One region of the Paenibacillus sp. V4I7 genome, then DNA from elsewhere that is predicted to be linked to it. Evidence: riboswitches for the same ligand, from Rfam matches in the RefSeq annotation. Region 1 holds a riboswitch; the other holds the start of a gene.
What was found. Region 1 has a riboswitch for cyclic di-GMP ahead of QFZ80_RS09490 (putative bifunctional diguanylate cyclase/phosphodiesterase). Riboswitches for the same ligand answer to the same signal wherever they lie in the genome.
Positions count from the first base shown of each region.

Region 2: another riboswitch for cyclic di-GMP. It lies ahead of QFZ80_RS30005 (DUF192 domain-containing protein); the one in region 1 lies ahead of QFZ80_RS09490 (putative bifunctional diguanylate cyclase/phosphodiesterase).

Region 1 covers NZ_JAUSZD010000002.1:1,856,402-1,867,557, reverse strand. Annotated here, with positions in the region: gene QFZ80_RS09525 (alpha-galactosidase) at 1-1,758, opposite strand, end outside; gene QFZ80_RS09520 (ferredoxin family protein) at 1,909-2,196, opposite strand; gene QFZ80_RS09515 (FAD-dependent oxidoreductase) at 2,193-3,503, opposite strand; gene QFZ80_RS09510 (electron transfer flavoprotein subunit alpha/FixB family protein) at 3,500-4,642, opposite strand; gene QFZ80_RS09505 (electron transfer flavoprotein subunit beta/FixA family protein) at 4,704-5,540, opposite strand; gene QFZ80_RS38925 (DUF3502 domain-containing protein) at 5,823-5,888, opposite strand; gene QFZ80_RS09500 (GNAT family N-acetyltransferase) at 5,899-6,321, opposite strand; gene QFZ80_RS09495 (HAD family hydrolase) at 6,363-7,013, opposite strand; cyclic di-GMP riboswitch class I at 7,220-7,311, shown strand; gene QFZ80_RS09490 (putative bifunctional diguanylate cyclase/phosphodiesterase) at 7,374-9,155, shown strand; gene QFZ80_RS09485 (MFS transporter) at 9,176-10,507, opposite strand; gene QFZ80_RS09480 (sulfite exporter TauE/SafE family protein) at 10,704-11,156, shown strand, end outside.
Region 2 covers NZ_JAUSZD010000002.1:6,375,352-6,386,507, forward strand. Annotated here, with positions in the region: gene QFZ80_RS29960 (TadA family conjugal transfer-associated ATPase) at 1-189, opposite strand, end outside; gene QFZ80_RS29965 (CpaE/TadZ family protein) at 220-1,086, opposite strand; gene cpaB (Flp pilus assembly protein CpaB) at 1,129-1,812, opposite strand; gene QFZ80_RS29975 (pilus assembly protein TadG-related protein) at 1,827-2,762, opposite strand; gene QFZ80_RS29980 (TadE family protein) at 2,773-3,153, opposite strand; gene QFZ80_RS29985 (A24 family peptidase) at 3,150-3,671, opposite strand; gene QFZ80_RS29990 (Flp family type IVb pilin) at 3,770-3,952, opposite strand; gene QFZ80_RS29995 (Flp family type IVb pilin) at 3,974-4,171, opposite strand; gene QFZ80_RS30000 (Flp family type IVb pilin) at 4,205-4,387, opposite strand; gene QFZ80_RS30005 (DUF192 domain-containing protein) at 4,408-4,740, opposite strand; cyclic di-GMP riboswitch class I at 4,846-4,936, opposite strand; cyclic di-GMP riboswitch class I at 5,344-5,436, shown strand; gene QFZ80_RS30010 (GspE/PulE family protein) at 5,491-7,131, shown strand; partial or broken gene QFZ80_RS30015 (response regulator) at 7,161-7,508, shown strand; gene QFZ80_RS30020 (EAL domain-containing protein) at 8,304-10,643, opposite strand; gene QFZ80_RS30025 (DUF5317 family protein) at 10,633-11,156, opposite strand, start outside.

The DNA of each region.
Region 1 (11,156 bases):
ACGGTGAACTTGATGATTAGGTACGGCGGATACGTGCGCTCCCATTGTACTAACAGGATAAACGATGCTCGTCCCATACTGAATTTTCAAACGGGAAATGGCATCTGTGTTATCGCTTGTCCACGTTTGCGGCATATAGTACAGCATGCCTGGGTCAAACCGGCCACCGCCACCGGAGCAGCTCTCGAACAAAATATGCGGGAACTTGGTCGTCAATGTTTCAAGAACGCGGTACAACCCAAGAATGTAGCGATGAGCGGTTTCTCGTTGTCTTTCCGGAGGCAGCGCAGCGGAGCCAATTTCGGTCATATTACGGTTCATATCCCATTTGACGTAAGTGATCGGCGCGCTGCTTAGGATATCACTAATCATTCTCGTGATCGCAACACAAACATCTGCACGTGAAAAATCCATTATTAATTGCTGACGACCTTCTGTGCGTCTGCGATTCGGTACATGTAGGCACCAGTCTGGGTGTTTTCGGTATAAGTCACTGTCTGGAGAAACCATTTCTGGTTCAAACCACAGCCCAAACTCAAGTCCCATCCCATTGACTCTAGAGACGAGGTCCTCTAGTCCACCCGGCAGTTTGGCTTTATCAACGACCCAGTCTCCCAAGGAGCTGTTATCGCTGTCTCTTTTGCCGAACCAACCATCGTCAAGAACGAATAGCTCGATGCCAAGCTCTTTGCCGGCACTGGCGATGCTTTCGATTTTATCCGCATTAAATTGAAAATAGGTTGCTTCCCAGTTATTCACGAGCACAGGTCTTGTCCGATCACGGAATTCACCGCGGCAAAGCCGAGTACGGTAAAGCTTGTGATACGTTCTTGACATGTCCCCTAGACCAGCGTTTGAATAAACCATTACAGCTTCAGGCGTTTGAAAATGTTGTCCCGGCTCAAGCAACCAGCCAAAATCAAATGGATTAATACCCATGGATACACGTGCTGAACCATACGGCTCAACCTCTGCATGGGCAGCGAAATTGCCACTATAAACAAGGCTGAAACCATACACATCGCCATGATCTTCATTAGCGTCCTTGGAAAGCAGTGCAACAAAAGGATTGTGCTGATGACTACTCGATCCGCGGCGACTTTCTACAGTCAATTTACCTGGCGCTAAGGGTCTTCTCTCGATATGTCGTTCTCTAACCCAACTACCTGAAAGCTGAAGAAGATCAAAATCGCTATGCTGATAATCAAGGCTCATACTAAGCGCTCGAAGCAGCTTTAGATCTCCGGATCCTTCATTTACGAAACGTACCGATCTAGTCATCGCTGCATGCTGCTCAAATATCGTATAGGTAAGAATGACCCGAAGGCCAATGACAGAATCAACGAGTTCAAGCTCTAAGGTTTCCGCTTCATCATCTTGCTCTACATATGTCGCAGGAAGCTCCTCGAGCCCTGGTTTTCCTTGGTAGATTCGATGCTTGTCATAGATGAGCTCAGAAATTGTAGATCCATCAGGAAGAGCAACTTGATAAGCAGGCTCCCGATAATCACTTGTACCGTATGCCGGGTACTCTTGAGGTAATGTATCGAAAGAAATGCTGCGATCTTCGGGAACAGGATTTGGTGAGAACGAACATCTCTCCTGAAATTGGAGGATCGAAGCCAATTGACCTGATCGGATGGGGCGTCCCCAGTAAACATGGGCTGGGTAAGCGGAATTGATTAGTTGAATAACATAGCTCATTTGCTTGTTTTGTAAATGAAATAATCCTTGAGTTGGTTCAAATGTAATTCGCATGATATCCCTCCTACCTCCTATTATCATATCCCTTCGCGAACAAAACTATGGAGAATTACCACCTACATATGGAGGAATGTAGTTTTAGATGCATAGAAATAGGAGCCAAGGCTCGAAATAGCCCTAGCTCCGTTTTCGTATTTATCATTTTTAGCCAAATTTATAAGTCATGCCATAGCCGCCTTTGGGGTAGACCCAATCAATGTTGTAGGATGGACACGCAATTCGGCAGGTGCCGCATTCGATACAATTCTCAAAAGCAACAGTTGTAATTTTGAGTTTCTTTTCCCATTCATAGACGTCCGAGGGACAGAAATAATTGCAATCCTTCGTTACACAATTTAAACAGGTCTGCGTATCCTTGATTACGAGGTGCGACTTATCATCGCATTTATAACGAATGGTAAATAGCTTATCTGAAATGTCACTTTGGCTCATCCGTTCATCGCCCTCCATCCTTTGTAGCCTAGCTTCATCAGGTTTACCGTACCGCCTGCGGCATTTTTGATGAGCTTCATGGCCATTTTTTGCTTATCCGCTTTGGTAATCCCATCCACGAGGAACATGTTGTAAGCCGCTTCATTCAGCGCTCTGGGCAGCTTGTCGAACAATAACTCTGGGTCCTGCTCTTTGAGGAATTGATGCATGCCTTTGTATTTCTGTAAGTCTTTATGAACAAAGGATTCGCGAATTTTTTGGTCGTAGGCTTTGAGTGAAGCAGCTGAAAAATCACTTTGTGCTTTGGCCTCAACAATCGCCTCGCCGGCCAGTCGACCAGAGGTCATGGCTAAATTCGTTCCTTCGCGGTGCACAAAGTTGATTAACTGCGCGGCATCCCCACAGACGCACCAGCCATCTCCCGACAACGACGGGATCGAGTGAAAGCCTCCCTCGGGAATCAAGTGCCCGGAGTACTCCTTCGTTTCTCCCCCTTGAATCAATTTCCGAATCATAGGGTGCTGCTTAACCGCATCGAGGACCGCATAAGGCTTCACCTTTTTGTCCCTTAAATGATTGACCATAACGCCTACGCCAAGTGAAATGGTTTCTTTATTCGTGTATAGAAAACCCATGCCCGCCATACCTAGCGTGGTCTCGCCCATAAACTCAATCGTAACGCCTTCGTCACCTTCGAGTCCGAATCGATCTTCGATTTTCTCCCTAGGAAGGGCAATTACTTCTTTCACAGCCAATGAAACTTCGTCCGGCATCCATTCTTTGTGAATGCCCATCGCCTTCCCGAGCAAGGAGTTTACCCCATCGGCAATGACGACAACATCGGCGTACAAATCGCCGTCATCTCGATCGGTACGAACACCAACGACCTTATTACCTTCGCGAATTACATCGAGTGCAACGGTTTCGTAAATAGGGATGGCCCCAGCAGCAACGGCTTTGTCCGCGAACCACTGATCGAACTTAACCCGCAGTCCCGTAAAGCAATTGTAAGGCTCCTTGTAAGCTTCATTGCGGTGCCCGAAGGTGACCATGGATTCTTTGCCCATCATCCAGATGCGCTGCTCCACAATGTAACGCTCCATGGGAAAGTTTTTTTCTTTCCAAAATTCGGGTACAAGCTCTTCGATTTGCTTACGGTATAGGACACCTCCGAAAATGTTTTTGGCTCCGGGGAACTCGCCCCTCTCCAACAACACAACGGATAATCCTGCACGTGCCATCGTCAAAGCGGCTGCTGCACCCGCCGGACCACCGCCAACAACAATCGCGTCAAATTTCTCGTTCACTTGGCTTCACTCCTTTCAAGAGCCACGTTAACCCCTGTCTTCAAATCGTAGGACGGCAAGGAGCTTTCAGTACTTGCTCGTTGGATGCCAAATAAAGTTCGACGCTTCCTTATCTCATTCGTAATGGCAGGAACAATTTTGAACATATCGCCTACTATGCCGTAATGTGCAAATTGGAAGATTGGCGCTTTGTCGTCTTTGTTAATCGCGACGACGACGTCCGCATGGCTCATACCTACGGTATGCTGAACTGCACCGGAAATGCCGATGGCGAAGTATAGCTTCGGCCTGACCGTGGCACCGGTTTGACCAACCTGGTGCTCATGCCCGATCCAGCCCGCGTCGACCGCGGCACGCGATGCGCCAACGACGCCGCCGAGCGCATCCGCTAGCTCGGCGAGCAGCCCGAAAGCATCAGGCCCGCCAAGTCCGCGGCCCCCTGCCACGATAATCTCGGCATCCTCGAGATTGAGCTTGCCTGTTTCGCGCAGGAAGTCGAGCACCTGCGCGGCAATCTCTTCCTCTCGCATCGTCGCCTCGATGCGAATGATTTCGCCTTGGCGCGTCGCGTCCTTCGGCAGCGCCTGAAACACCCCGGCGCGCGCCGTCGCCATCTGCGGCCGGTACTGCTTACAGAGGATGGTGGCCATCATCTTCTCGGAAAAAGCCGGCCGGCTGGCCAGCAGCAGCCTTGACGGCGGCGGCTCCACGTCGAGCTGCGTCGTGTCGGCCGTCAGCCCCGTCGGCAGGTGTGTCGCTATCGCACCTGCCAAGTCGCGGCCCGTCGCTGTCGCGCCGAACAGCACGATCTCAGGCTTCGCTTCCTCGATCAGCTTCAAGCAGACACGGCTGTATGGCCGAGTCCGGTAGGTGCGAAGCTCAGGTGCTTCGCATAGGAACACCTTGTCCGCGCCGTAATGCACGGCTTCATCGGCGAGGTGAGCCACATTCTCACCGATCACAAGCGCCATGAGCGGCGCGTCAAGCTTCGTGGCCAGCTTCTTGCCTTCGCCCAGCAGCTGCCAGGAAACCTTCTTCGCAGCTCCATCTCGCTGCTCTACAACGATTAATACCCCCCGATATGCCGACCAATCGGGCATCGACGCTTCAGGCTGGTCGTGTGTTTGTTCATTTGTCATCGTGTCTTCCTCCATTCCCATAACGGTGATTCAGAGTTTAGGTAGTACCCCTGCTTTTCTTTCATGAAGACCAGTCTAACAAAGTCTGCATCTCTTTCGTCATGAGCTGATCGGCTAGCTGAGCAGCGGCTTCTTCTGGTGAATCAAACGCGATCATGTGCGTTTTAACCGCTTTTATCTCGGGCACCCATGTTTTGGCTACGATCGTTGGTGAGCCTTTTAGCCCGATTTTCGCTCTTTCAAGATCCGGAAAATCAGCTGTCGTCCAAACAGTCGGCTTATAACGCGCAGCCCGAATCATACCGGGCAGCGATGCTCGTCTCACCTTATTCAGTTCCTTCAGCGCCGTGATCAGCACCGGCATGCTTGTCTCAACGACTTCTATGCCATCTTCCAAGAGCCGATGCACACGAACTTTTCGCCGCTTTTCATCCACATCAACAACTTTGTTTACATAAGTAAGCTGTTCCAAATCCAATCGGCATGCGACGCCTGGCCCAACTTGCCCCGTGTCGCCGTCCAGCGTTTGTTTGCCGCAAAAAACGATATCCACCGGTCCCCACGTTTCAGCAATTTTACGGATGGTTCGGGCAACAACGTACGATGTCGCCAGCGTGTCCGCTCCCGCGAAGCCGCGATCCGTCACCAACACAGCATCGTCTGCCCCGAGGGAGATGCATTCCTTTAATCCTTTCTCCGCTGGCGGAGGTCCCATTGTGACTACTGTAATCCTTGCCCCCTGTTCATCCTTAATACGGAGCGCCTCTTCCAGCCCATGCATATCATAGAAGTTCACGATACTTGGGACACCTTGGCGAATTAACGTATTATTTTTGGGGTCAATGCGAATTTCTCTAGAGTCAGGTACCTGCTTAATACAAACGACTATATGCAGCATCTCTGCACCCTCCTATTTCTTAGGAAACTTGCTTGCACATTCGACAGCAAACGGATCTGAGCTTGTCAGCATTGTGAATTTTGTCACTTAAAATGACGAAACGAAATCGCTTTCAGTCTTTTTTTTAAGTTAATAATCTAACACAATATATGCGAAAAGCCTCCTAACATGACACTTACTTTAGTCCAAGGCCCAAAAGTAATCTTACCGATGTTGCTCGGAGAATGAAAAAGCCGCAACCTACGCCAAAGCGTGGAATGCAGCTCTCTCCTTATTTAAGGCTTATTTTTTGTTCGTTTTCGCCCATTCGTCTAATTGTCTTTGCTTCTCAGCAATAATTTTATCCATACCTGCCGCTTTAATCCTCTTCCGCTTCTTCTACCTCATAGGTACATAGGAAACGCTCAACACCGGGATACTTCTCCCCAAGGCTGCGAATAACGAACCCAATATTCCGATAAAATTGGACTGACTCTTCATCCGTTTCAGCCACGATTCGAACAGGGTGCATATCTTCAATAATTTCAAGGATAATTCCCCGTCCAAAGCCTACCCCTCTGCTCTCCGGTTCAACGGCCAGATGAGTGATCGTCATCTCCTGATTATCACTGAGCTCAAAGCCGATGATGCCCACCAAGATACCTTCGGATTCATATCCAAACAACCATAGATTAGCATCATTTTCATAACGCTCAATGACAGGTTGCAGCGCCTCCGGATCGGGGAAAACGCTGTAACTCAGCAGTTCTTGTATTTCAATTTCGTTAAGTCGGAATTTCACATTCACTAACATCTTTATTCACTACTTTCGTTTTACATTATCTACACATAATCTAACAACTTAAGCAAGCTGTCAATATGCGTTATAGGGGTGATTCCCTTCTCCTTCATCAGATGTCCGTTTGGCCCATAGCTGATAAAGGGAACTCCTGCATCAACGGATGCTCTGCCATCTATCCACGAATCACCGATCGATATCCATTCGTTCTCAAGAATTTGTGGAAAATGCTGCTTAGCGGCTAAGTACCCGGAGGGAGATGGTTTCATGGCATTCATCTGCTCTCTTCCGATGATCAAATCAAAGTATGGATGAATTCCAGTCGTTTCCAACGCATGTACTGCGGCCTTGTATGAATTATTTGTAACAATAACCAGGACATAGCCCGTCATTAAAACATTTAGAAGCTCGGAAACATGGGATTCCAGTCCTGCACCCTCCATGCCTATTAGTTCATGTTGAACGACCATATTCATTACTTCATTATAGGACTCTTCAGGTATCCCATTCGCTTTCACATGCTCAATCATGGTTGATGTGGTATGCTCTTGAATCGGGAAACCAACTGGCAGTAAATCATTCTCTGTAAGGTAGTCCGCCACTTGCTTTTTCATCATTTGGAAATTAATGCTAGACCTCAGCAGTGTATTATCCATATCAAAAATAATGCCTCGAACTTGACTTGATATACTCATTAAACCTCACCTATCCATCTCTAGAACTATAGAAATTTTAAGAAATTAGCATTATTAATTTTTTTTAGTTGAATTCGACATTTTTCGCTAATTATATGTAAATACCGCTATAGACACGTCATTTTTAACTAATTATAATGAGGCGTATTAACTGGTATATAAGCTTTTTACATCATTAACTAGTGCCTTTTGAACTACATATATAGAATCGTCAAAAGCAAACCATTGGAAACAATGCGACGCAAAGCCATGACCTAAGGCACCCCTAATTGGATGCTATGGACGACAGGTTACCGAGTCAAGGAGTTCATCCTTTCATTCGGGATGAACTTTTTTATTTATACGAAATGAGGTTGATTCATGCATCTTACGCTAATAGATAGTTATCCTATTTACCTCATACTGCTAACGTTCATTATTTCAATAACTGCTCTTTACATATCCTTTACTAACCAAACAGCACTCAAAGCATCCCTTTTAGAGTCTGCTATCGATTGTATCATGTTGCTTAATTCAAGTGGGAAGATCATTGCGTTTAATCCTGCGGCAGAAGCCATTTTTGGATACGAACGCAAAGAAGCTCTAGGGCTTACGTTAATTGATTTTCTTTTTGAAAAAGATGGCCAGGAGACAACCTTCTTAAATCTGCTGTTCACGGCTAAAGACGAGACGATTATCGGTAAGCGAATCGAATTGAAAGCATTTCGATCGGATGGCAGCGTATTTCCGGCAGAAATAACGATTACGAGCACTCCGTATAAAGGAAAGCTTGTCTATACAGCTTATCTTCGCGATCTGACTGAAAAAAAGAAATCTGAAGTAATGATACAGCAGCTAGCTTACTTTGATCTTCTGACAGGTTTGCCGAATCGCAACCAGTTCAATCAGCTTTTCCATGATGCGTTAAACAACGCCAAACAACATAAGCAAAGCTTAGCGCTACTTTTCCTTGATGTAAATCGGTTTAAGCACATCAACGATACCTTAGGCCATCACTTAGGAGATCTTGTTTTGCAAAAGTTCTCCGCATTGCTCTCAGAAAGCTTGTTTGCACAAAGCATTGTCTCCAGACTAAGTGGCGACGAATTTGTGATTTTGTTCCCTTTCGGAAATCGGAAGTCAGCAGCTGTGCAAGCGGAGAAAATCATTCAACAATTGGAAGCTCCTTTCCAAATCGACGGGCGAAATATTTTTGTTTCCACCAGTATTGGTATCTCTTTGTATCCTATCGATGGAGAAGATCCGGAGGTTTTACTGAAAAATGCCGATCAAGCGATGTATCGGGCCAAAGAACGTGGAGGAAACCATTATCATTTTTATGAACAGGAACTGAGTGTCATTCATTCGAGGAGAAGTGCCTGTGAACAATCCCTTCGGACAGCCAGAGAACAAAATGAGCTTTACCTGATGTACCAACCCAAATTCCATATTCCTACCGGCACAATCATCGGCGTTGAAGCTTTACTTAGGTGGGATAGCCATGAGTTAGGAAGCGTCTCGCCGAAGGAATTTATTCCTATTGCAGAAGAATCCGGACAAATTATTGCAATTGGAAAATGGGTATTACAAACGGCCTGCGTACAAATGAATAAATGGCAAGCTGCAGGTATGGAGCCTGTTCCTATTGCAATCAATATATCCGCTGTTCAGTTTCATCAAGAAGATTTGGTGACAATGATTCTTGATATTCTGCATCAAAATGAGCTGGAAGCAAAGTACTTAGAACTTGAAATTACCGAAAGTGCATTGATGAATAACAGCCTCAGCTGTATGGAAAAGCTTTATGCTTTAAAGCGTGAGGGAGTTAAAATCTCCATCGATGATTTCGGAATTGGTTATTCTTCTTTAAGTTATTTACATAAGTATCCAGTCGATACTTTGAAAATTGATAAATCGATCATTAAAGACATCTCTACCTTTATTTCTGATTCTTCTATCATTGAAGCTATTATGGCCATGTCATATAGTTTAAAATTGAGTGTCATTGCTGTAGGTGTAGAAACTCATGAACAGCTCACTTTTTTAGAGAGAGTTGGTTGTCAACATATACAAGGATACTTATTATCTGTTCCACTTACAGCCGAGCTATTTGAAAAGAGTTATATGATCCATGATGATAATGCTAGTCCAAATGCTTTATGAAAAAAGCCAGAATGCGGATGTTACTCCGTCTTCTGGCTTTTCAGATTGGACACCGAGCGAATAGCAAACGGCATGGCCAATGAAAGTAAGCTTGCCAAAAGTCCAAATACGAACATGCCGTGAATACCCGTATAAAAGACGCTGGATTTAGTAAGGATTGCCCCCATGATGGTTACGCTGACCGCTGTTCCAATATTCCGTGCAAAGAGCTGAAGCGAGGTGGAAATCCCCTTCTGGTTCGCTTCTACAAGCTGCTGTGAACCGATTGTAGTAATGGTGAAAATTATTCCATAAGCAAGACCAAGCGCCGTTAGTGCGGTAAACGTGTACCAGAATGGAGTACCTTCGTGTATGAAATAAAATAAGGCTGCTGTAATAACGAGTATCATATTACCTATAACTAAAAGCCGTTTATATCCATAGCGAAGCACCCAATTTCCACCAGGCACAGCAACGGCCATCCACCCAATGGATGTACTCAGAAGAGCAATACCACTGACAAACAACGAGTAGCCTTGATTTTGCAAGAAGAGAGGAATGAAGCTAGAAGTCCCAAAGAGAGCCGCGCAGCTGAGAAAGGAGCTTGCAATCATTATGGCCACCGGACGATTGCGAAGTAGGTTTAACGGAACAATTGGCGCAGGATGTCTTTTCTCATAAAAAAAGAAAGCAATCATAAATATCCCCCCTAGCGCACCATAGATGTAGCTATAATGCTCAACTGCTGTTGTAAGCAGCAATAAGGATATTCCACAGGCAAACAAAATAGCTCCGCCATAATCGACCACTGCTTTCTTCGGTTGATACACTTCCTTATACGGCTGCAAGGCAAGAAGTGCAATGATACATACCGGTATATTGACGAAAAAAATCCACCGCCAGCTCAGGTAGGTAACGAAGAACGTGCCCAGTAGAGGCGCTAAAATCGCAGATAACCCCCACATCCCGGTAAAATACGCTTGAACTTTACCTCGCTGCTCCACTGGATAAATATCTCCCGCAATGATGGCAGGAAAAGGCATCATCACCCCTGCACCAATCCCTTGAATGGCTCTGAACAGGATCAGCTGCAGCATGCTCTGAGATAAACCGCAAAGAACAGATCCGAAAAGAAACAGAAGTATACCTGCTGCAAAGATACGTTTCCGCCCAAATAGGTCAGAAAGTCTGCCTGCTAGTGGAGCTAGTACAGTAGAAAGGACCATATAAGAGGTAAATGCCCATGCATACAGGTCATTGCCACCAATTTCTTTCACTATAATCGGCATGGTGGTATTCGCAATCGTGGTATCGATAGACGACACTAATACCGCCAAAACAATACTCACCATAACCGTTGTTCGATTTCTCATGGATGTCCCCTCCCTACATGCTGATTTTTTCACATCCATATATTGTAACTGATTCCAGAATGGATGAATAGCATGCTCAGCGCATGATGAAGTCAAATAATAAGCAAGTTAAAAAATTTCCTTTACATAATGCTTTTCTCTGTAATAAAATTAATCCAATATGGTTAGTGGGTAATTAGATTGGGGACATGACAACATGACTTTAACAGTTTTATTTATGGGTGTATTGGTTGGTTTTATGGTCGGATTGACTGGTGTAGGCGGAGCTTCGCTGCTCACCCCTATTTTGATCCTGATTGGTATTCATCCTTCAATTGCCGTGGGAACAGACCTTCTTTATAATTCGATTACAAAGCTTTTTGGCACGATTCAGCATTGGCGGCAGAAAACGATTGATTTCAAGCTGGTTAAAATGTTAGCTATGGGTAGTATTCCAGGTGTAATCGCAGCCGTTATTGTTTTGAAATTATTCAATTCGTTCTTTCATAATCAGGAGATCATTATTAAGCATGCCCTTGGTTATGTCTTGATTCTAGTAGCGATTGCAACCTTGTTTAAGGTTTTCTTCGGCCACAAGATCAAAGAAAATCGCTGGCAGCTCAAATCTTTGGAGGAGAAACGAGGACTAACCATCACAATTGGTGCTGTA
Region 2 (11,156 bases), 4.5 Mb from region 1:
ATGCTGCTTGCTCATCTGCTCGCGCTGTTCCTTCTGCGGCTGCTCCGTACCACGGATGCGGCGGAACGTGGCCATTAAATCCTTCTTCTCCAATTTCTCCGCTGCGACTGGTGCGTCCTGAGATTCCGCTTGCGCAGCTTCAAGCTGCTGATACCCCGATTTCGCCTGCAGTTTCTCAAGTAAACTCATGATGGACTCCTCCAGTTGGGTTCATTTTCTTTAAAAAATGGATGTGCTCCCTATCGCTCGATGCAGGATTCCTCGAATGAACGAAGGCTCTTTTGGCTTAAATACGCTGATTTCACGTCGCTGGATGAGCTGCTCTGCAATCTTGTACACCGATTTTGCAACGTCCGATTTACTATTCTTCAAGACAACCGGTATGCCGTCATTCATCGACTGACATACCAGTTCGAACTCATTGGGCACGTAGAAAGGCATTTCCTCATTCAGCAACTCCGGTACGTCGGAGACTTTAATCACACTCTCCATGGTGGACCGATTCACGACAAGCTTCATTTTATCCCGCAGTCCAAGCAGTATAAGAGTTTCCATCATCAGCTTGGTGCTTTTTATTGCTGTCATCTCAAGGGTTGTAACCATTAATACGGAGTCCGCTCTCTCGATTACTTGCAATGTTTTTCCTGAAAACCCGGAAAGTGTATCTACAATGACATAATCATATTGTGAAAGCAGTAAATCACACACCTTGTCCAGATTGTCTGGAGTTACAAGGTCTGCATATTCGGGACGATCCGGCGAGGCCAGCACCTTCACCCCACTGTTATGCTTAATCAGGTAGCTCGCCAACGTGTGCTTATCCATGGTATCGATACTGTCCATTACATCTTTAATGGTGAACGTAGGATGGAGATCCATGGCTAAACATACATCACCGAATTGAAAATCCGCATCTAGGATGCAGATTTGAATGTTGTTGCTCTTCGAGTAGTTCTTGGATAAGGCGACAGCAAGATTAACAGCCAGCGCTGTCCTTCCTATGCCGCCCTTCGCGCTGCAGATGGCAATCATTTCTCCCCGCTTACTCCGTACTTGCTCTACAACAGTTTGTTCTTCATCGGACATGAGAGTTGCCTCCTTCCATTCATTGGTATTTAACGTTAAATATTATTTCTTCTCAGCTGCAGGAACGACTCTTGAATATAAAGCTAAGCCAATTTTAAAACGATCAGCTGCGTTAACAAGTCTCGGTACATCTTCCGGCTTTACTTCTACGGTTACAGTGGCATATTCCGCATAGGGGTGTTCCTTGTCTGTTTCGACCATCCGTCTGCCGACTGCAAGGACATGTACATTACTGAGCAGTACCGTGGATGCCTCAAGCTGCTTATCCATTCCTTCCTTCGGAGGAATCGTAACTAGAACATCCACATAATCATCCGGCTCGATCAAATTCGAGACCGATTGCACAATATTAACGCCTACCGAAACAGCACGATATCCGTTCTGTACTTTCTTCGCTACGATAGCGGCTTCATCTTTACTTGCTTTAACACGATGACTGAGAAGAATTTCTCCTGTCTCAATGGAAGCGTCTGCGAATTTGCCTTCTGCTTCTTTTATTGACTTCATCGACTGAGGATGTAGACCCAGGGAGGGAACCATCTTCACTTCAAGCATACCGGATTGGATTTGTTGATTTCTCTGAATCTGCTGCTTAGCGACAACAACTTCGACCATGTTCTCGCTTACTGTCGTCGTTTGGTTGTACTGCTTCATATAGTTAAAGAAAAGAAAGGTTGTTACTAGTCCCATTATGAGTGCCGCAATAAAAATGATTTTTGATCTCATGGTTGTCATGCCACCTACTCAGTTAGTTTAATAACATATGCACCGCGGTCTACTGCCCCTGGTTTAACAAATCCTATGCCGGGTCTTTGGATAAATACGCCTATGACTTCTTTCGTGTTATAATCCATGGGTTCGCTTAGATAGAAGTAGGCGAATCCGGTAATTTCAATCTTTTTGATTTGTCCACCCGTATAGTTATGTGGCTTATACACCGGGACAAGCAGAATACGCGGGTCATCGAGGTGACTCATATCACCAGGTGTGTAAGGGCTCCTATTTATTCTTGCCTGTACAGCATCACGTGTCCCTCCGGCTTTATTCCCTGTTTCCGTATCGATCACATCACCGACTGAGACCATTCCTTTATAACCATTAGTCAGATTTATCTCGTAGGTATCGGAGCCGCCTTTAGTTCCCAGTGTAATGATACCGAAGTTACCGGTCGTGGCCTCCGCTTCGTCAACTTTAAGGCGATAGGTTTGACCATAATGCAGCTGTACGGATTCATCGATGCCAATCGGCGCCGCTCCAGTAGCAGCCCCCATGGCCTCAATCTTCGCCGTTGCTTTCACGCTGATTGACACCTTATCAAATCCAATCACTTTGGCCAGAGGCACATCCACAACTTTCTTCAGAACGGCGGTTGTCCTGTCTTTCATGGTGACAGATAAATCGATTAAACTTGCCGTTTCTCCATGGATGCTTAGAATTTGATTCGCAACATCGCGAACATTATTCTCCGTCGTGGTCAGTTCTTGTGCACCTGACAGAACGGCCGTATTCGCCATCTTCTGGAGGTGCATTTTGACGACATATACCTTACCTCCTTCTATTACGACCGCCGTCATACCCAATAATGCAGTCAATACGAATGCCGCCAGTACGGCGACATTTCCATCCTGTCGCACCATGAGGCGCTTTAGCTTTTCAATAATCAAACTAAGTTTCATGACTAGCCCCCTATTCCACTCTTATCGTTGAAGCGGCTTTAACGGTCGGAGCCGGAAGCAGCTTAGAAATAATGGGTGTCATATACGTGTATGGGTATTCCAAGGTAACGGTAACATAGTCGCCGGAATGGCGATTGGGCTCTTTTGGCGAGATGTCAACTCTAAGTAAGTTTGAATCGCCAAGATGCACATACTTTTTAGCGAACGTTTCGATTTCTAAATCTGTCCTATCAAATCCGCCTAACCTCACCGTTTCTTGTGCAACGTTGTTCATGTTCATATAGGCATACATCAATCGGCCGAAATCGAAGATACCGCATACCAGCAATAAAAAAATAGGAAGAATAACGGCAAACTCCGTCAGCGACTGCCCTCCCTCATCTTTGATCATAAAATCCCCCACCCTCTAAGCCAAAGACTTAATACCGCACCTCCTGCAATCGCAACACCATACGGAAATGCTGCCGTAAAGGCGTCATCTTTCATAGCAGAAGATATTTTCATCCCATATCTTAGCAGCACTACCGAGAAAATAACTTGCTTGAGTCTCTCGATAACACCCTTACGTAATAGGAGGAGTGCAAGTGCGATCACACCGCCGATTAATGCCATGTAGACGGAAGCAAGCAGCACGAATGTTACGCCTTTGAATGCGCCGACAAGCCCGAGCAGCTTCACGTCGCCGGCACCCATTCCTCCTAACAGATATGGAATCAAAAGGATACCGAACCCCACAACAAAGCCTAGTACACCATCCACAAAACCAGGAAAGCCGTCAGATGCGCTTAGCAGCATGAAACCGATTACAGTGCCTGGTAAAGTGACTGCATTGTAAATCTTGCGTGACTTCAGATCGGTGAATACGCAGATGGCGAGAATGATAATGAGCAAACTGTCAACTACAACCATACCTGCCTCCCAAGAATGTTTTTATAAAAAGGGTCTACGTTCCGTAAAACGTAAGACCCTCTTCATTGGAGCGTTAATATAAAAGACAACCGCTGTTATTATGGAGTACCATTAGTCGCATTTGCTACATCTTGGTTGACTCTGTTGAAGAGTGTGAGAATATTACCCTTCAGTGCAAACAAAACACCAACTACACCAACCGCGATAACCCCAAGAACCAGACCATACTCTGTCATCCCTTGACCCTGTTCTTCAACCAAAAGATTTTTGATTTTGCTCACCTTAATCATTTCACTCCTTTTTTAATCGAGAAGTCCTACTGTTCTGGCTGATTGCTCGATGACGCGAACACTTTTATCGTAGAGGCTGTAAACCTCCAACTTTATACCAAATAAGATACTAACTACACCCACCGCAATAACGCCAAGTACCAAGCCGTACTCTGTCATACCTTGGCCTTGCTCATTTGTATACAAGTCTACTAATTTAGCTGTCATCATATAGTTCCCTTCCATACAAGAAGGCTGATTTTATTAAGTGCGAGTAGCTGCATTCGAGACATCATTGTTCACTCTGTTGAAGAGTGTAAGAATATTCCCTTTTAATGCAAACAGAATGCCAACTACACCCACCGCAATTACACCCAGAACCAATCCGTACTCTGTCATCCCTTGTCCTTGCTCTTCTGTTAAAAGACCTTTGATTTTGTTTTTCATTTTAATTTCCTCCTCGGTTTTTAAATAAATTGGACCGTTTGACCGACGGTCGTTCGGGTAAGGCCGATACTGCCTGCGGGAAGTTCCACCACTGAAGTCGTTCCTTTGAATACAGCGCCAACGCGTCCCGGCTTCAACTGCTCTTCTACGCCTACGACACGATGCTGTTTATCCAGATAAACCACATCAATCGCGTATTGCATGAAAAAGGTATGTACCGATCTACACGGTTCGATGTGAAGGCATAACCCGCTGGAAAGTCGCTTTGTAAAGAGCAACCCACGTAGTCTGCGACCAAAGGTTTTGGCCTCCATCACCTGCTGGGCTATCGTTTCGCCCGTATTCGTATTCACCAGCCTCAAACAGTCTTGACCCCCTTATGCCAAATAAAAACCCCACCTTTCCCGAAAGGTGGGGTTGCTGCTGTATATGCACAGCAAAACAAACGCCCTTCCTCTTTCGGCAGCTGGCTGGCTTGACACGTTTTGTCGTGCGTTAGCCCCTATAGCTTTGCGTCGCCGGTTTTCACCGGTTTTGCCTTTGTCGAGATTCCAGATGCGATGTTCCGCTTGGAATTCGTTGTGATGCTTTCATCATAGAATTCGACTTGATTTTTAGGTATCCACCAAAAAGCCCAATTTTCTAACAATTTAGATAACTCATTTTCATGCCAAAAGACACCTTCTCTTATAGTTCTCCTACTATTTATTGTGGGTATAAAGTGATAACGCTATTCCATCATTTAGGAGAAAACCCCTTGTTTTATGTCATTCCCATAAATTCATAGGCTTTGAAAGGCAGGATTTTTTTTAGGCTGGACCTACATCCGAACCAAAAAAAAATGCTGAAAATTAGGAAAATAGTACGACTAGTGCAAGGAAGGAATTTAAATAAACTTACAGAATGTTATTATTCATGTCGAATTATATGGTTAGACGAATCCTGTAATCCAAGTGAATGATAAAAGGCAAACCCGCGCGAAAGCCGGGGACGCAAAGCCACGGTTCTAACCCATCGAGATACGATGGCATGAAAGCCGGGCCGCTCTAGCAGCTTGGTTTTTTATTTTTCATTAAATAGATACGTTCAGTAAGGAGGAGCACATGCGCATTGGCGAACTTCTAGTCATGAATGGCGTTATTACGGAGGAGCAGCTCGATCAGGCGCTTAAGGAACAGACGCGTCACCCAAAAAAGCTCGGGGGGATACTGACCGAATTTGGGTTTATCACCGAGCGTCAGCTCGTCGAGGCGCTGGAGTTCCAACTAGGCGTACCTGTCGTAAATCTCAACGAAACGATATTTGATCTTCCTACAGTCCAGCTCATAGATGAATCGATTGCCAGGAAGTATCATCTCGTTCCAATCAGCTGCGCCGGAGGTAAACTCAAGGTGGCCATGATCGACCCTTTAAATAAAGAGGCGATTAAAGCTATTCAAATGGCGACGGGTATGAGTGTTCAACCGTTTATAGCCATGCGAATCGAAATGGAAGAAGCCATCAACCGATATTATGGTGTCGATACAACCGTAGAAACGTTGAATGAAATCATTCAAGCCGGCGTATATCAACAAGCAAGTGGCATTCATATCGAACCGCATGAAGACGGGCTTATAGTCAAATACCGAATTGACAGTTCGCTCAAAAATAAGAAAACGCTTTCTAAACACATGCATGAAACGTTGTTCAAACGCATCAAACTTCTAGCCAATCTAAATGCCTCTGAAGAGCGGCTGCCACAAAACGGCCGTTTTCAGATTAAGGTTGACCACAAGCAGTTGGATATACGCGTATCCACCCTGCCAAGTGTTAACGGCGAAAGCCTATTTCTTCGCTTGACAGATAATTCTGAACCTCAACTAGCCATTTCCGAGCTTGAGTTCAGTGAAACCAATTTGCAAAAATTCGAAAAAGCGCTTGGACTGCCAAGCGGCATGATCTTGATTTGCGGGCCGGAAGGCAGCAGGAAAACTTCCATGTTATATTCGATCCTCACTCGACTGACAAACGAAAACCATAGAATCATAACCATCGAAGATCCAATAGAGCTCAGAATGCCGGGAATTACACAGGTGGAGGTGAACGAACAGCTCGGCCTGACTTTTGCTCATGTGCTTCGGTCGGTATTGCGTCAGGATCCGAACGTCGTCATGGTCAGTGATATCCATGATGCGGAAACGATTGAAATGGCAATAAGGACGACCCTCACCGGCCGTATTGTGCTCGGTGCCATATATGGCAGCAGTGCAGTCAAGACTATAAGCCGGCTGATGGACATGAATAAAGACTCGCACCTGCTCAGCGCTTCGCTTTCCTGCATTGTGGCTCAGCGTTGGGTAAGGCGAATATGCCGTCAATGCGCTCAATCCTTGCCCGCTACCGAAGATGAAATCAAGCTATTTGAAGCTCATGCAGTTCTGCATTCGGATGATCAGAAGAACGGAAAAGGAATTATCGGCAATTTCCGAACCTTGGTATCCACCCAGATCAGCGGCAAATTAACCGTGACTCGAGGGACTGGCTGCAGAGTATGCAACGATACCGGTTATCGAGGTGTGGTTGCCCTACAGGAGGTGCTGCTTATTGACGGAAAGCTGCGCGAGCTCATTACTGGGCAACGTCCGATCCAGGAAATCGAAAACCATTTAGTGCAAATCGGCTACAAAACGATATTGTACGATGGGCTACTCAAAGTTCGTGAAGGCATCACTACCGTCGAAGAAGTGTTAAAAACGATCGATTGACAGCAATCCAATTCTAAGGGGGAACTAGGATGTCTTACCGATTTCTTATTGTTGATGATACCCAATTCATGCGCAAAATGGCTGCCGATTGCTTAAAGCAGAATGGTTATGAAGTGGTTGGAGAAGCGACTAACGGTAGAGAAGCTATTAAGCTGTATGAAGAACTGATTCCGGATATCGTCCTGATGGATCTAACGATGCCTGAAATGAATGGCATCGATGCCATTAAGGAAATTCTTAAGCTCGATCGCGACGCCGTCGTGTTGATCTGCTCGGCCAGCAATCAGCAGGATTTGATTTTCGATGCGCTTGAAGCCGGGGCTAAAGGTTACTTAATGAAACCTTTCAACCCCGTCCGTTTAATTGAAATGATCCAAACTCATGCAGAACCCCATCTCGGCGTTGCACCTTCGGCTAGCAAGGAAGACCTTACGGCACATTCAGAGGATCAAACTCCTATCGAATTCGAGGATAAGCCAAGTGTGATCGAACACGAACATCCCGTAGAAAAATGTGAAGACAATCAGGCTGAAGCTGTCGTGGCGGGCATTGAGCCTGCCGCGTTGCTCGAACTGCTCGAGGATTCGCATCCAGCGACGATAGAACAGGAAGCTGCTGCAGAACTAATAGCAGCGTCAATCGAGATTCCAGACCTTACCGAGAATGAGAACACAAATCATAGGATAAGGGGAAATGAGAAAATGAAAAGCTTTGTTAGCAGCTATAATTGCAGTTGGCAGGAAGACATTCAGGGGAATACAGCGAATTTCAACGTCGTTTGTACGGAAAGTGAGAACAAAATTATCATTGAGATGTCCAACCAAAATAACGAAAAACAGGTCATCCCCTTTACACTCGACGGTTTCCACCAGTTGACTGACTGGTTGGAAGGACATATGGGAAACCGAATGATATCGAAGTTATAGATATACCATAAAATCCTTATACAAAACAAAGACAAATCTAGTGAGAAAACCTCTATCGAGGCCTTTCGAAGATGAGCGACCGCGTTTAAATGTAGGTTTTATCGCCAATAAGAAAGTCAGGTTTTCTTTTAGAAAAAACTTATACTTTCTTATGTGGTCAAATAGGTTCATGATCAAACAAGCCCAGGCCGTTTTTGGCACTGGGCTTGTTTGACCTCTCAACCTTTTCAAGTAAATATTCCTTCGTTAATCCTTTGGTAGAAGCCATACCCGCTCAATAAACTCCCCTGCTGATATCGGTCTGCTAATCAAATATCCTTGAACGCCATCACAACCTTGCTCACGCAAGTAAGAAAGCTGTTCACTCGATTCGACTCCTTCGGCGATTACTTTCATGTTTAAGCTATGCGCCAATTTGATAATTCCGCTTATGATCAATTCGTCTTTTGGAGACATATTTAAGTTATCAATAAAAGACTTGTCCATTTTCAAATAATCAAATGAAAAATGCTTCAAATAGCTAAGCGATGAGTAACCCACTCCAAAATCATCGATGGAAATAGATATACCGAGCTCTTTAATTTCTGCAAGCACCTTCATCGTATGTTGGGTATTCTGCAGCAGCATACTCTCCGTTATCTCAATTTCAAGCCACTGAGGATCCAGCTCGGTTTCCCGCAAAATTTGCCCAATCGTACGAACTAAATGCTCATTTTGCAATTGAATGGAAGAAAGATTAACCGACATAACAATAGGTGGAAGCCCTGCATCCTGCCAAGCTTTATTCTGCCTACATGCCGTCCTTAACACCCATTCCCCGATGGGCAGGATCAATCCACTCTCCTCAGCGATCGGAATGAACTGAACAGGCGACATTTGTCCCAATTCTTGATTTTTCCATCTAATGAGGGCCTCTACTCCGTTAATTTTATCGCTCCTCAAATCGATCTTCGGTTGAAAATGCAAATAAAATTCTTCGCGCTCGATCGCTTTGTGCAAATTAGAATGTATCTTGTGCTTGGCTTCATTAAGCTCTTGAATGCTTTTAGAATATACGCTGTAGGTGTTTCCACCGAATTCTTTGGCCCGATACATAGAGGCATCTGCATTTTTGATTAACGTTTCCACATCGGTCCCATGCTCAGGATATATACAAATCCCTATACTAGTCGTTATATATAATTCTCTTCTATGCAAATAAAAAGGTTCAGCTATTGCTTGTAAGATCGCATCGGCAATGGGTATGACCTCATCTGTATGATTTAGATTTGGAAAAATAATCGTAAATTCATCGCCCCCCAGCCTTGATACGATAGATCCTTCCGGAACAGATTGGATAATGCGCTTGGACACATCTATTAATAGAAGATCACCTGTATGATGCCCCAGCGTATCATTTACTTGTTTGAATTTATCTAGATCAAGAAACATTAATCCGACTAATGAGTTGTTACGAGCTTTGTCCAATGTTTCCGCCATGCACTCTTGAAAGTTGCTTCGGTTCGGCAGCCCGGTTATTTCATCAAAGTAAGCCATTCTATGAATAATCTGTTCCGCTTGCTTCTGTTCGGTAATATCCTTTGCAATTCCATAGATCCCGACAATCTGATCATTCACTACGGTCGGACCACAAGTTATGAACAGATCACGGCTTGTACCCTCTTTCGTTAAAAAGCCCATAATAAATTGTTGTGGATTTCCCAGCAGCGCTTGTTCTATATGATGTATAGCTTCTTGTTTCCCTGTAGAAATCACATATTCGAATAAATTAACGTCCAATATAGACTCTGGGGAATAGCCAAGTAATTTTTCTAACATCGGGTTAACACTCGTAAATTTACCAGATAGATCTAATGTAAAAACAATATCTGGATTATGGTCAAATAAGGACTGGTAACGTTGTTTGCTTTCTTCTATTTTATAGATATGCTTGTTATACGCTGAGATTAGGAAGTTAATAATTAGCATGAGAAAGACCGCAAAAATGATCTCAATAAGTAGATCACTCGAATTTGATTGTTTCAAAAAGTGATACAATAAAATGGCTACTACTAATAAAGAAACTTGCATTTTAACAACTTTAATAATCGAAATTTCATTAAAAAAAGAAATTTTACTTACAAATTTCATGATTCCTGCACGTACTAATAAGTTAACGTTCTCAAAAACAAAGGTAATGCAAATAACTTGAATAATCAATGGTAGCTGGGTTGTAAACTTTAGAACCGCTGCTGCACACACCATACTAATAAAATACATTCCTAACGTCGAAAATAACCGGTACCAGTTAATTTTATAAAATGGTTTGGTGGCTAACAAAAAAAACATTATTGCACTTACAAGAATAGGAACTGTACTTGCTGCGATTCCCATAGAATACATTAAATAAAGAATTCCTAATGTTGATCCATTGTACAAAAGTCCATTAGGCATTTTAATTGGGAATATATCAACTATTAATGTTAAGACGCATATAAGAATTATAGGTTCCCAAACTCTATTAGATTCAAGAAATTTCAGACAAATAAATGTTGTGTAAATTCCAGTTAAGAATAATATCAGAGTGTATAGATTTTTATCCTTCATGCTGCTCCCTCTTCGAAGTGGTTCCTAATAGAAATCTTATAAATCCGATGCCTACACTAATATCTCCAATACTTATCACATGTTTGAAAAAAGGAATCCAATCTCCTAGCCACCAATAATCGGAAGTATTCATTAGTTGATGTCGAGGATCGTCTGTAACAAAAGCAGAACCATTATAACCAGACATCATCAGAGCCTTTTCTGATACTGGCATTAAACCACCGTGTATACTTAAGGCAAATAAATTAAACAAAGCCCCAAAACATATAAAAATAATACCTGGTAAATGCCTGTTTATCCATAAGCCAATTACCATTATAGCAAACGAGAGTTCAAGTAGAATAGGATAGTCGCGCCCCGTTCTTTGACTCAACCAATAAATAAAAATTTGAAACGAAAAGGTACCGATCAATAAGTAAGGCATTCTGAAAGCTTCAAAGGAATCAACAATTGTCAATAAATTGCGTTTCAGGATTATACAAAGTAGAAGGCCTGCAAGTATGAAGTAAATCA